3 regions of the Gracilibacillus marinus genome follow, and region 1 is predicted to be linked to each of the others. Evidence: predicted binding sites of a transcription regulator. Region 1 holds the regulator's gene; each other region holds the start of a gene.
What was found. Region 1 encodes CtsR, which represses protease genes until heat stress. Its sites were predicted from a motif close to ATGGTCAATAAAGGTCAAACA; they were not measured.

Region 1 (4,280 bases):
TGAGTATCCTTACTTTATTCATGATTCCTATGATTCTTCTGATGCAATTAATATGTTTGATTGGGAGAAAGCTACAAATTCCAGTAAGTATCCTATTCATACAACGACAAGAGCTTATACAAAAGGATTAATCGAATTGCGTCGATCCACAGATGTTTTTCGTTTAGGAACAATGGAAGAAGTTGATAAATATGTCTCACTTATTAATGCGGAGGAAATGAAAGAATCAGATTTGATTATAGGTTATTCACTTGTCTCACCGACAACAGGAGATACGTATTATGTATTTGTAAATGCAGATCAAAAGGAGAGGACATTTACAATAGAAAATGATTTAACAAAAGGATCAGTACTTGTTGACAATATTACTGCTGGGATTACACCAATAAAAAATCCAGCAGGTGTATCCATAACGAGTAACACAGTAAATGTAGCTCCACTTTCTGCAGCTGTGATTCATGTTGCAAATAGTAAGCAAAGTAGTGAATCCCCAATAAATGAGAATGAAGAAAATACAGGGAATGACTTGGTAAATGAAGAGATATCGGAGAATATTGGGGAAAATAAACCAAATCAAGAAGAGAATCAATTACCCAATACAACGACAACGATGTTTCGCTTTATACTGATAGGAGCGGTTTTGTTAATAAGTGCATTAGGTATTTTTATAATAAATAGACGACGAATGTATTAAAGAAAAAGAGTATTGGCGATTTATGCTAATACTCTTTTTTTAAATGCAAGAGGAATGATGTGTAGAATATAAGTGGCACCCATATCATACTGCAAAGTAGAGCGGGTACATGAGGATGACATATCCACAAGGCTATCCACACGAATTATAGTTCGTGTGGATAACTAACAGGGACTATTTTCTCAATTTAAAAAGAGTATAGAATGTATCGGTGCGACGCATATAATTGTTAATAGGACAAGGTCTATATTTGATAGCAGTGTAATGTTATTAGTAGTTCTATTATTGAGCGGAGAGTCCTTATATAAGTATAATTTTAGAATATTGAAAAAGTTATTAACATGAACTATAGTTCGTGTGGATAACTTTTTAGATGTATATTCAGTAGCTATTTATCAAGGGAGGGAAGGGGGAAAATGTACTGTACTCAATAAAAATAAATAACTTTATCTAATATGCAATATAATGTATGTAGAATGGGTATACATTAGATATAGAAAGAGGAGGAATAGTAGTGTTACAGTCATTTTTTGATACGGATTTTATCGATTCGATGATAAAACTTGTTATTGCATTAACATTATCTGGATTAATCGGATTGGAAAGAGAGTTAAATCGGCACTTTGCAGGGTTACGCACACATATACTAGTTGGTGTAAGTGCATGTTTAATGATGCTCTTATCTGTAAATGGTTTTACATATTTTATGGAGAATTATGATAATGTTCGATTTGATCCTGCAAGAATTCCTTCATATGTTATATCTGGCGTTGGTTTTTTAGGTGCTGGAACTATTTTAATAAGTGGAAGAACCATACGTGGGCTGACGACAGCAGCATCGATCTGGTCTGTTGCAGGGTTAGGACTAGTCATAGGTATTGGCATGTATAAAGAGGCGATATTTACGACAATAATCATATTAATAAGCCTAGTTCTATTGAACAAAGTAGAGAAAATAATTAATAGTAAACAACACAATATCTCGTTTGAAATCAATTTAGCAAAAGAGAACAATCCAGGAGACTTTCTCGCGCAACTACAATCATTCCCAATGGAAATTAGAGAGTATGATGTGATTAGCAATGAGGATGGGCGAAAGAAAATCAAAATGTATGTGGAAGTAAAGCAACGAAAAAAACAACTTAACTTACATGAATGGTTACTGAATCAACAAGGTGTAGAAAAAATAAAAATGAAATTTAAATAATGTTTGTAAATAAATGAAAAAGGTAATAATAGTCAAGAACAATATTGTTGCAACAATTGAGTAATCATATATAATAATAATATAGTCAAAGTCAGAAGGGGGAGGGGAAATTGCGGAATATTTCAGATATTATTGAACAATATTTGAAAGAAGTGATGCAGCGTAACCAAGCCAGAATTATTGAAATAAAGCGAAGTGAAATTGCAGATCGTTTTGAGTGTGTACCTTCTCAAATCAATTATGTAATTAATACTAGGTTTACATTAGAAAAGGGATATCTTGTAGAAAGTAAACGTGGCGGTGGCGGTTATATTCGAATTAGTCGAGTGACGAATCAAGACAAGGCCAAATTAATCGATGAGATTATTAGCATGATCCAGCCAAAAGTATCTCAACAAAAAGCTTGGAACATATTAGAACGATTGCTAGAGGAGAAATTGATTACAACAAGAGAAGCGAAATTAATGGTCGCTGCATTAGATAGAGATACATTATCATTTCCGTTACCATTAAGGGATGAAGTACGGACAAGAATCATGTCAGCAATGTTACATGCCTTAAAATACCATTTGTAGGGGGTGTAGTACAATGGAATGTCAAGAATGCAAAGAGAATCCAGCAACACTTCATTTTGCGCAAGTGATTAATGGAGAAAAAAATGAGATTCATGTCTGTCATAAGTGCGCAAAAGAAAAAGGTTATTTAATGCATGATGATGAATCCTATTCGTTACATCATTTACTGTCAGGGTTATTTCAATTTGACCATAATAAACTCAATCAAACTACAAAACAACCATCCTCGGACCTGAAACAATGTGATAAATGTGGGATGACATATGAGGAATTTGCAAGAATCGGTAAGTTTGGATGTACTAATTGTTATCATACATTTAAAGAACATTTGAACCCTATTTTTAGAAGAGTGCATAGTGGCAACACTGTGCATGATGGCAAAATTCCAAAACGAATAGGAAAGGACATTTCTAATCGTAAGCAAGTGAAGCAATTAAAGTGGAAGTTACAACAATTGATACAAGACGAGGCTTTTGAAGAGGCGGCTAAGATTCGTGATCAAATTAAAGAAAAGGAAAGAAACCTTCACCAAAATGGAGAGGGGGAAGTGTAATGGGTTTAGAACAATTCATTAATGAAGCAATAAGTCCATGGCTTAAAGAAGATGGTCCTGATAGTGATATTGTGATGAGTAGCCGAATACGATTGGCTCGTAATTTTGAACATTCTCCTTTTCCATTAATCGCAAATGAGGAGCATTTGGAAGGTATTCTATATTTCTTAGAAAAAGAGTATAATCAAAAAACTTTTTCTCAATATGAGCAATTGGAATTTGTCAAAATGGCAGATTTGAAGCAAATTGAAAAGCAAGTATTGGTAGAAAAGCATTTGATTAGCCCACACTTAGCTGACAAGTCCACATTTGGTGCAGCACTTATATCAAAAAATGAGCAAGTGTCCATCATGATTAATGAAGAAGACCATATTCGAATGCAATTATATTTTCCAGGATTTCAGTTAGATAGAGCACTAGAAGAAGCGTTTAAAATAGATGATTGGTTAGAAGAAAAGATTGATTATGCCTATGATGAAGAGCGAGGGTATTTAACAAGTTGTCCTACAAATGTAGGAACAGGATTACGTGCTTCTGTAATGATGCACTTGCCAGCATTAGCAATCACGAGGAAATTGAACCGTATGATTCCAGCAATTAATCAACTTGGCTTAGTCGTTCGAGGGATATATGGAGAAGGTAGCGAAGCATTAGGGAATCTTTTTCAGATTTCTAATCAAGTGACATTAGGTAGATCAGAAGTGGATATTATTGAAGACTTAACTAGTGTAGTAGAGAAATTAATTGAACAAGAACGGTATGCGAGAACATTACTGAAACAACAATCAGAATTAGAATTAGAAGATCGTATATTTAGGTCATATGGTGTGTTAAAGCATAGTCGTATTATCGAGTCAAAAGAAACAGCGAAATGTTTATCTGATGTAAGATTAGGTATCGACTTAGGGTATATTTGTACCATTCCAAAATCTATTTTAAATGAATTAATGGTTTTAACCCAACCAGCATTTTTACAACAATACGCAAAAAGAACATTAACACCACATGAGCGAGATGTTTTTCGTGCGTCATTGATTAGAGAACGATTCACTTTGGAGCAAAGGGAGGAATAGTAAAATGATGTTTGGACGATTTACAGAACGCGCGCAAAAGGTATTGGCATTATCGCAAGAAGAAGCGGTGCGATTAGGACATAACAATATCGGAACAGAACATATATTATTAGGTTTAGTAAGTGAAGGAGAAGGAATTGCAGCAAAGGCATTGCATGCAATTGGTTTAGGTGCTGAG
Region 2 (4,280 bases), on a different contig from region 1:
AGTAGGGAAGAAAATCAAACGTGTATTTCTTCAACCAAATCCTGTCTTGCCATTGCCTGAAGCAGTGGATGCTATCTTGTCTGCAGATATTGTAGTCGTGTCACCAGGTAGTCTTTATACAAGTATTTTGCCTAATTTGATTGTCCCCCAAATCGGGCAAGCATTAAAAGATACACATGCAAATGTGATTTATGTATGTAATGTGATGACGCAAATTGGAGAAACCAATGGATATACAGCGAGTGATCATGTGCAAGCAATTTTGGATCATGTTGGAGCTGGTTGTATTCATTCCGTCGTCGTACACAATAAAGAAATTGATCCGGACATGAAACTGGTCTATGCGGAAGAATTGGCAGCACCAGTAGTATACGACTTCGACCGATTAAGAAATTTAGGTGTGAAGATTATTGAAGAAGATATTGTAAAAGTGAAGAATAACTCATTAAGACATGATACGGAGAAAATAGCAAATCTCCTTGTTTCATTGTTATAAAAGTGAATAAGGGGGGAGAAAGTTGTCTTTTGCTTCAGAGATAAAAAAGGAACTAACGACAATTGCAAACAATGCCTGTTGCAATAAGTCAGAATTGGCTGCTTTGATTCGAATGAACGGCGCAGTATCTTTTTCGCGTCTACATTACTCTCTAGACGTACAGACAGAAAATGCCGCAATAGCAAGACGAATTTATACATTAATCAAAAGTCTTTATACGCATCCTGTAGAATTACTTGTACGAAAGAAAATGAAATTAAAGAAAAATAATGTCTATATTGTTCGCATGAATGAAGGTGTGAAAGAAATGCTTGTTGATATGGGATTGTTAATTGAACCATATCAATTTGTTCGAACAATATCCGATGAATATAAAAAGAAAGAATGCTGTCGACGTGCGTATTTGCGAGGAGCATTCTTAGCAGGTGGATCTGTGAATAATCCAGAGACGTCTTCTTATCATTTGGAAATTTATAATTTTTACGAAGAACATAATCAAGCATTATGTGATTTATTGAATGACTATCACTTACATGCGCGAATTTTGGAAAGAAAAAAAGGATTTATTGCATATATTAAAGAAGCAGAAAAAATAACAGAATTTCTTAACTATATTGGAGCACATCAAGCATTATTCAAATTTGAAGATGTAAGAATTGTTCGAGATATGCGTAATTCTGTAAATCGCCTGGTGAATTGTGAGACAGCGAATTTAAATAAAACAATTGGTGCTGCATTTAGACAAGTGGAAAATATTCGATTTATTAAACGTACAGTAGGATTAGATGCATTACCTGATAAATTAAAGGAAATTGCTATTTTACGTATGGAGCACCAAGATGTCTCTTTGAAAGAACTAGGAGAAATGGTGTCAGGAAGCAAAATTAGCAAATCAGGTATTAACCATCGATTAAAGAAAATTGACCAATTTGCGGATCAATTAAGAAGTGAGCATGTGCCTAAATGATACGTAATTTTGAAATGGTAATTTCCGTACATGCCTTGACTAATCCACTTAGATAAGTGTAGCTCAGAGAAACCTACGGAAAGGAACACGAACAAGCCGTAACGTATACATGCACATATAAAAGCTCAAAATAAATAAATAGAATTATCCTTTAAATACACAAAAAATCCAAACGATTCGGTAATAGCTTTCGAATCGTTTGGATTTTTTTAGGCTAAAGAAATCTGTTATTTCAATCTCTTTATAATTTTGATTTTAACGCGCACGGAGGGATTTGAACCCCCGACACATGGTACCGGAAACCATTGCTCTATCCCCTGAGCTACGAGCGCATGTAACATGATGGATGAAACAGACATGTATTAGTATATCGAAAGGAGAGTGTTATTTCAATAAAAATATCATCTATTATACCACCTTCACATAAATTATGAAGAGTAAATCGTTTAAATATGATAAAATAGGGGTAGGATGTACGTAGAGTATACTAAAAGGCACTACATAAAATAAGAAGTTTGAACAAAACATATCGTTTGACCTTTTTTGACCAATAAGTTATGATGTGTATAGAAAAGAAAATTAATGATAAAAGAAAGATTTTTAAGGAGGAATTTTCTTATGAATTTAATCCCTACAGTTATTGAACAAACAAACCGTGGTGAACGTGCATACGATATTTATTCACGTCTATTAAAAGACCGTATTATCATGTTAGGTAGTGCTATTGATGACAATGTAGCGAATAGTATTGTTGCACAATTATTATTCTTAGCAGCTGAAGATCCTGACAAAGATATTTCACTGTATATCAACTCTCCTGGTGGATCGATTACAGCGGGTATGGCTATTTATGACACAATGCAATTTATTAAACCAAACGTTTCTACAATTTGTATAGGTATGGCTGCATCAATGGGAGCATTTTTACTTGCTGCTGGAGAACCAGGTAAACGATTTGCATTACCAAATAGTGAAGTAATGATTCACCAACCATTAGGTGGTACACAAGGTCAAGCGTCAGATATTCAAATTCATGCAAATCGAATCATTGAAATGCGCAAAAAATTAAATGAAATTCTTGCAGAACGTACTGGTCAACCTATGGAAATTATCGAAAAAGACACAGACAGAGATAATTTCATGACAGCAGAACGTGCAAAAGAGTACGGATTAATCGATAAAGTGATGGAGAAGAAACCTGAAGATTTGAATTAATATAATAAAAAGAAGATTACAAGCATCAAGATATGCTGTAATCTTCTTTTTTGATTTATCAATCATTGTTGATCATTTTCTACAAACTCGATTAAATCACGCAATGCATCCTCGTCATCTGGACCGTCTGCAATGAGTTTAATTTCTGTACCATTTGCTAATGCTAAACTCATTAATCCCATAATGCTCTTCGCATTGATTCGCTTTGTACCTTTTTCAATAAATATTTCTGAAGCATAATTATTTGCCTTCTGTACAAAAATAGCAGCAGGACGTGCTTGTAAACCAGGTTGAACACCAATAATTACATCTTTTTCTATCACTTTCATCTAACCCCTTTCTGTAAGCGTTATCATTTAATACTACTATACCATTTGTCATATTATTACTACAACTTAAAAATCGTGAACAATATGTTAACAAAAACAGAGCGGTATTTTCTATAGGAAAATGATTGACAGAAATATAAAACCATGATAAATTAAAACAAAGTAAACAACTTGGAATTAAAGGGATTAAAAATAGATAGCTAAATTCAATCATTATTAGTGCATCATTTATTGGAAAGGACGAAAAAATCATGAATGAAAAAATACCATTAATCGATATAAGAAGCTTTTTAGCCATTACTAGTTTTGCAGGAATCATTTTGTTACTTGTGCTGTAATAAAAGAATATTCAACAACGAAACACAAGACAAATCATTTTAATCAAATAACATTTTGTTCAATATTTCACATAATAGTCAAATTTCTAGCTTCCATAACATGAAAAAATAGGATATAGTAAGAATATATCCTATTTTACTATTTATACAACAAAAAAGTATAAAAACTCTCAGATTGGATTTATACTAACACAACATAATTGTGCGATATATCCAGATTCATTTACATAGGATAATTAAAAATGGCGTAGAATGACAAAGGGGTGGTTAGAATGGCTAGTAAAAAAACGAAATTAAGAAAAGTGGTTGTAATTGGTACTGGATTTGTTGGAACGAGTTATGCATATGCTTTATTAAATCAAGGTGTTGTGAATGAGTTAGTTCTGATTGATTTAGATAAAGATAAAGCAGAAGGGGAAGCTCGCGATTTAAATCACGGAATGGCATTCGGAAACCCTATGAGAATAAAAGCAGGAGATTATGAAGAATGTCATAATGCAGATCTTGTTGTAATTACAGCAGGTGCGAATCAAAAACCAGGTGAAACACGTTTAGATTTAGTTTCTAAAAATGCGAGAATCTTTAAAGGCATTGTAGAAAAAGTGATGGCAGTGGATTTTCAAGGCATTTTCTTAGTTGCGACAAACCCTGTGGACATCTTAACACAATTAACAAGAGAGATTTCTGGCTTACCTAAGGAACGTGTAATTGGATCTGGGACGATTTTAGATACTGCAAGATTCCGTTATTTATTAGGCGAGTATTTTGAAGTAGATGCACGTAATGTTCATGCATATATTGTAGGGGAGCATGGAGATTCTGAACTGCCAGTGTGGAGTCATGTTCAAATAGGTGGCGTACCTTTATCTAAGTATGCGAATATTGCAAATTTATATGAAGATAAACAAATGACCGCAATTTTTGAAAATGTCAGA
Region 3 (4,280 bases), on a different contig from region 1:
CTAAATTGCCCCTACTCCACACAAATCGTTCAAAAACTTGGTTATATATTCTAACAAGTTTATTTTACATAAAAAGAATCGATGCTATTCTTAAAATACGTTAAAACAATACATTGTAAATAATTATTGGAGGCGATGGGAATGAAACATAAAAAAATGAAAAACCCTAATTTTTTTAGTTTTGTTATTTTAACATTCAAAGTTATGTTTCAATAATACTATTCCTTTTTACGCACAAAAAGAAACATCGAAATACCCTAATTAGTTCGAGAATCGCTAATGATAAAACCTGATTTCATCTACTTTTTTGCAGATGAAATCAGGTTTTCTTTCACATATTCTCTTATCCTTTTGCGACTACGATGTCCCCATTTTCAAAACGAATGCTTATTGCCTCAACAGCATCTTCTTCAAGAATCAGATCTGTAATTCCATCTTCTATTTTGTCTTGGATCACACGACGAAGTGGACGTGCACCAAAACGTGGATCATACCCCTTTTCTGCAAGGAATGCTTTTGCATCTTCTGTAATACTAATTGTTAATCCTTCTTCTTTCAACTGATCTTCTAACTCCATCAGCATTAGATCAACAATTTGTACTATATTTTCTTTTGTTAGCTCATTAAATGGAATAATCGCATCAAATCGATTTAAGAATTCTGGTTTAAAGTAACCACTCAAATTCTCCAATGTGGAGACTGCTTCATTGTTCTCGTTCGTAAATCCAACTGTAATCTGTTTCACACCTGTACCTGCATTACTTGTCATAATAATAACAGTATCTTTAAAGCTAACTGTTCTTCCATGACTATCTGTTAAATGCCCATCTTCCATAATTTGTAGGAACATATTCTGTACATCTGGGTGTGCTTTCTCTATTTCATCTAATAATAGTATACTATATGGATTTCGGCGGACTTTTTCTGTTAATTGTCCTGCTTCTTCATGGCCTACATATCCTGGTGGTGAACCGATAATTTTGGATACAGCGTGTCTTTCCATGTATTCACTCATATCTAGACGAATCATTGCTTCTCTTGTTCCAAACAACTCTTCCGCTAGAGCTTTGGTTAATTCTGTTTTACCTACACCTGTTGGACCTACAAAAAGAAATGATCCGATTGGTCGATTTTTTGCTTTTAAGCCTGCACTCTTTCTTCTTACTGCTTTTGCTACTTTTTCGACTGCCACTTGCTGGCCAATCACTTTTTTCTCTAAGCTTTGGCTTAGATTTTTCATCTTCGCTCTTTCATCTGATTGCATTTTGCGAACAGGAATGCCTGTTTTTTCTTCCATAATTAATTGGATATCTTCTATTGTTACTTCAGCCTTTGGTGTTTCTTTGGCTTCAGCTAATTTCTTCTCAAGCTTAATTTCTTCGTGTCTTAAATTTGCCGCTCGCTCATAATCTTCTTTTTCTGCTGCTTCCATTTTCTCTTTATTAATTTCGTCTAATCGCTTCTGTAGCATATCGCTATCTGTTTCCGATACTTCTAGATTCAACCTTGCACCAGCTTCATCCATTAAATCAATTGCTTTGTCTGGTAAAAATCTATCTTGGATATAACGTTTAGACAAATTCACGCACGCTTCTATTACAGTATCTGGATATGTCACTTGATGATATTTCTCATATCTCTCTTTTAATCCTTTTAGTATTAAAATTGCTTCATCTAGTGTTGGTTCTTTTACCATAATAGGTTGGAATCTTCTCTCTAATGCAGCATCTTTTTCTATTTTGCGATATTCTCTTAATGTGGTTGCACCAATTAATTGTAATTCTCCTCTTGCAAGTGCCGGCTTAAGAATATTACCTGCATCCATTTGTGAACCTTCTGCTGTTCCTGCACCTACGAGTAAATGAATTTCATCAACAAATACAATCACATTTTGACGTTCTTGTAATTCTTGAACAAGTTGCTTCATTCTTTCTTCAAATTGCCCTCTAACACCTGTATTTGCTACTAATGATGCAACATCTAATAAATAGATTTCTTTGTTCATTAATTTTGTCGGAACATTTCCTTCTGTAATTTTTAATGCTAAGCCTTCTGCAATAGCTGTTTTACCTACACCTGGTTCTCCAATTAGGACAGGATTGTTTTTGTTACGTCTGTTTAGTGTCTCAATCACTCGCTTCACTTCGACATCACGGCCGATTACAGGATCAATTAACCCCGCTCTTGCTGCATCTGTTAGATTCTTGCCTAATTGGTCTAACAAACCATTTTTACCTTTACGATTTTTTGTATATGTTTTTGCATGTGGTTGATTGCTTGAATGATTAAATGAATCAAAAAACGCATCAGACTCATGCTCTCCAAAGAAGTTTGTTGGTTGTTTCATTTCATTTTTAATGTCTTGAAAACATGTATCACATACATGTAACGTTTTTTGGTGTTCATTAAATCGAAGGCTAACATTGATTGTTGCTTGACGTGTTCCACATTGTTGACATTTCATATATTATTCCTCCTTCAATTTGTACTGGTCAATTTGACTTTGACTATCTTTGACCTTATGTTTTTATTATACTCTGACCTTTTTTGACTTTCAATACTTATGCTCAAAATTTTTTTGTATGAAAAAAACCAAGCAACAGATTGTGCTTGGTTTCATTTGAATCGATAAGATAAGCTGCACTTATTTATATTACAACACTAAAAGGAATGAACAAGATAATAATAGCAACAAGAATGGACCATAATAATTCTCTCATGAAAAAAATCCCCCTAAGGTTTTTTATTGCAGTGTATCACATGATCTTGTTTCCACACACATCTTCCTGACAAACTTTACATATATTTAACATGGGCAATTTCTTCCACACGAATTTTTATTATGATATGATAAAGATACTAAGACAAAAGGGAGATGAATTTTTTATGACAACTATTTCTTTTCTCCATAACAAAAAGACTATAACAATGACCATTGAGAAAATGGTACTCTATAAACAAGCAAAATTAATTGAAGCAACAGATCGTAAAGGTCAATATTATATCGCACTTTTTTACAAAAATGATTTTATTAATATCAAAAGAGTCACAGATATTAAGCGTAACTCCTTCTTATACTATGCACTTACAGAAGGGAATAGTTATTCATCTACACATCCTCTTACAAAAGTTTTTCTTTCACAACAGACCAATTTGCGTAGCTCTTCATCTAAACAAATGTTCCAACATCTTAAAGATAAATACAACGAAACAGAAACTCTCTTTATACTCACATTATTTAATAATTTTTATGAACCTAAACTACTTCATGATCTATGTAAAAAAACATTTTACCACTATCGTAGAAATGGACAATTATATAAATCCTACAAGGTACTCATCAGTATATTACAAGCAGATCCATCGCATTCCTTTGCTTCAGATATGATTCAACATTTAGATTTCCAAAAGTATCAAAATAAATATACACATTATGAACAACATCTTGATGAATTAAATGATCCCCTCTATATCGAGGCCAGAGCCTGGAATAACGATAACAAAAAAGTCGTCACATACATGACAAAGTTATTCCATGATGAAGGACGTCTATTTGATGAACTTGCCTTACAATACCAACTCATCCAGGCGAATAGCTCTCCTATTAATCGAAATACATTTGACCTTATTGATGTTTTATTACAAAACATCACAACAAAACAGATTGCTGTTGAATTTTGGCAATCCTTATTAGATAACAACATCTTCCATGAGGCAATCATCGCTAAACTATATGATTATCATGCTTATTCCAATGTATTCCTAGCCTATATGGAACACCCATCCCTAGCTAACCAAGCAATATTAGATACCATATTGCCTAAGCTAGACACAAATGTGTTACTTGTTGAAAAGGACAAAGTATTTCCTTTCTTAATTCAACATTATGGTAATAACAAAGAGCAGTTAACTAAATGGACTGAACATATTACATGGAAATTATTAAAAAGTTGTACATTAGACGAATTGCTAGATCTGACATCATCCATTGAGCTAAAACTGCCGATTGTTCAGCAATTAAAAGATATGCAAACAATGGAAAATAATCCTGATCAACAATACCAGCTTGGTGAGAAATACTATAATTTGAAGCAATACGACAAAGCTATTCCATGCTTTGAATGGGAAATGGAGCTATATCCAGATAACATAGCAGCAATTCAATATTTGGAGAAATGTTATCTAGCATTAAATGACCAAACGAACGCTAAAAATTACCAAGATATATTAGTAAGCATTGGGACACGTTAATCATTAACTTGTCTCAATGCTTCGCCATA

Region 2: a site for CtsR is predicted at 1,994-2,014, ahead of clpP (ATP-dependent Clp endopeptidase proteolytic subunit ClpP). Genes of this name have one in related genera too.
Region 3: a site for CtsR is predicted at 2,535-2,555, ahead of ACFOZ1_RS13720 (ATP-dependent Clp protease ATP-binding subunit). Genes of this name have one in related genera too.

What each region holds. Positions count from the first base shown of each region.
Region 1 is NZ_JBHSDV010000007.1:5,531-9,810, forward strand. It holds gene ACFOZ1_RS15510 (pullulanase) at 1-694, shown strand, start outside; gene ACFOZ1_RS15515 (MgtC/SapB family protein) at 1,248-1,901, shown strand; gene ACFOZ1_RS15520 (CtsR family transcriptional regulator) at 2,012-2,476, shown strand; gene ACFOZ1_RS15525 (UvrB/UvrC motif-containing protein) at 2,490-3,029, shown strand; gene ACFOZ1_RS15530 (protein arginine kinase) at 3,029-4,102, shown strand; gene clpC (ATP-dependent protease ATP-binding subunit ClpC) at 4,107-4,280, shown strand, end outside.
Region 2 is NZ_JBHSDV010000001.1:1,033,383-1,037,662, forward strand. It holds gene ACFOZ1_RS04550 (gluconeogenesis factor YvcK family protein) at 1-496, shown strand, start outside; gene whiA (DNA-binding protein WhiA) at 519-1,463, shown strand; tRNA gene ACFOZ1_RS04560 (tRNA-Arg) at 1,723-1,795, opposite strand; gene clpP (ATP-dependent Clp endopeptidase proteolytic subunit ClpP) at 2,082-2,678, shown strand; gene ACFOZ1_RS04570 (HPr family phosphocarrier protein) at 2,741-3,001, opposite strand; gene ACFOZ1_RS04575 (L-lactate dehydrogenase) at 3,618-4,280, shown strand, end outside.
Region 3 is NZ_JBHSDV010000005.1:28,102-32,381, forward strand. It holds gene ACFOZ1_RS13720 (ATP-dependent Clp protease ATP-binding subunit) at 344-2,464, opposite strand; gene ACFOZ1_RS13725 (hypothetical protein) at 2,887-4,251, shown strand; gene ACFOZ1_RS13730 (DNA-3-methyladenine glycosylase family protein) at 4,255-4,280, opposite strand, start outside.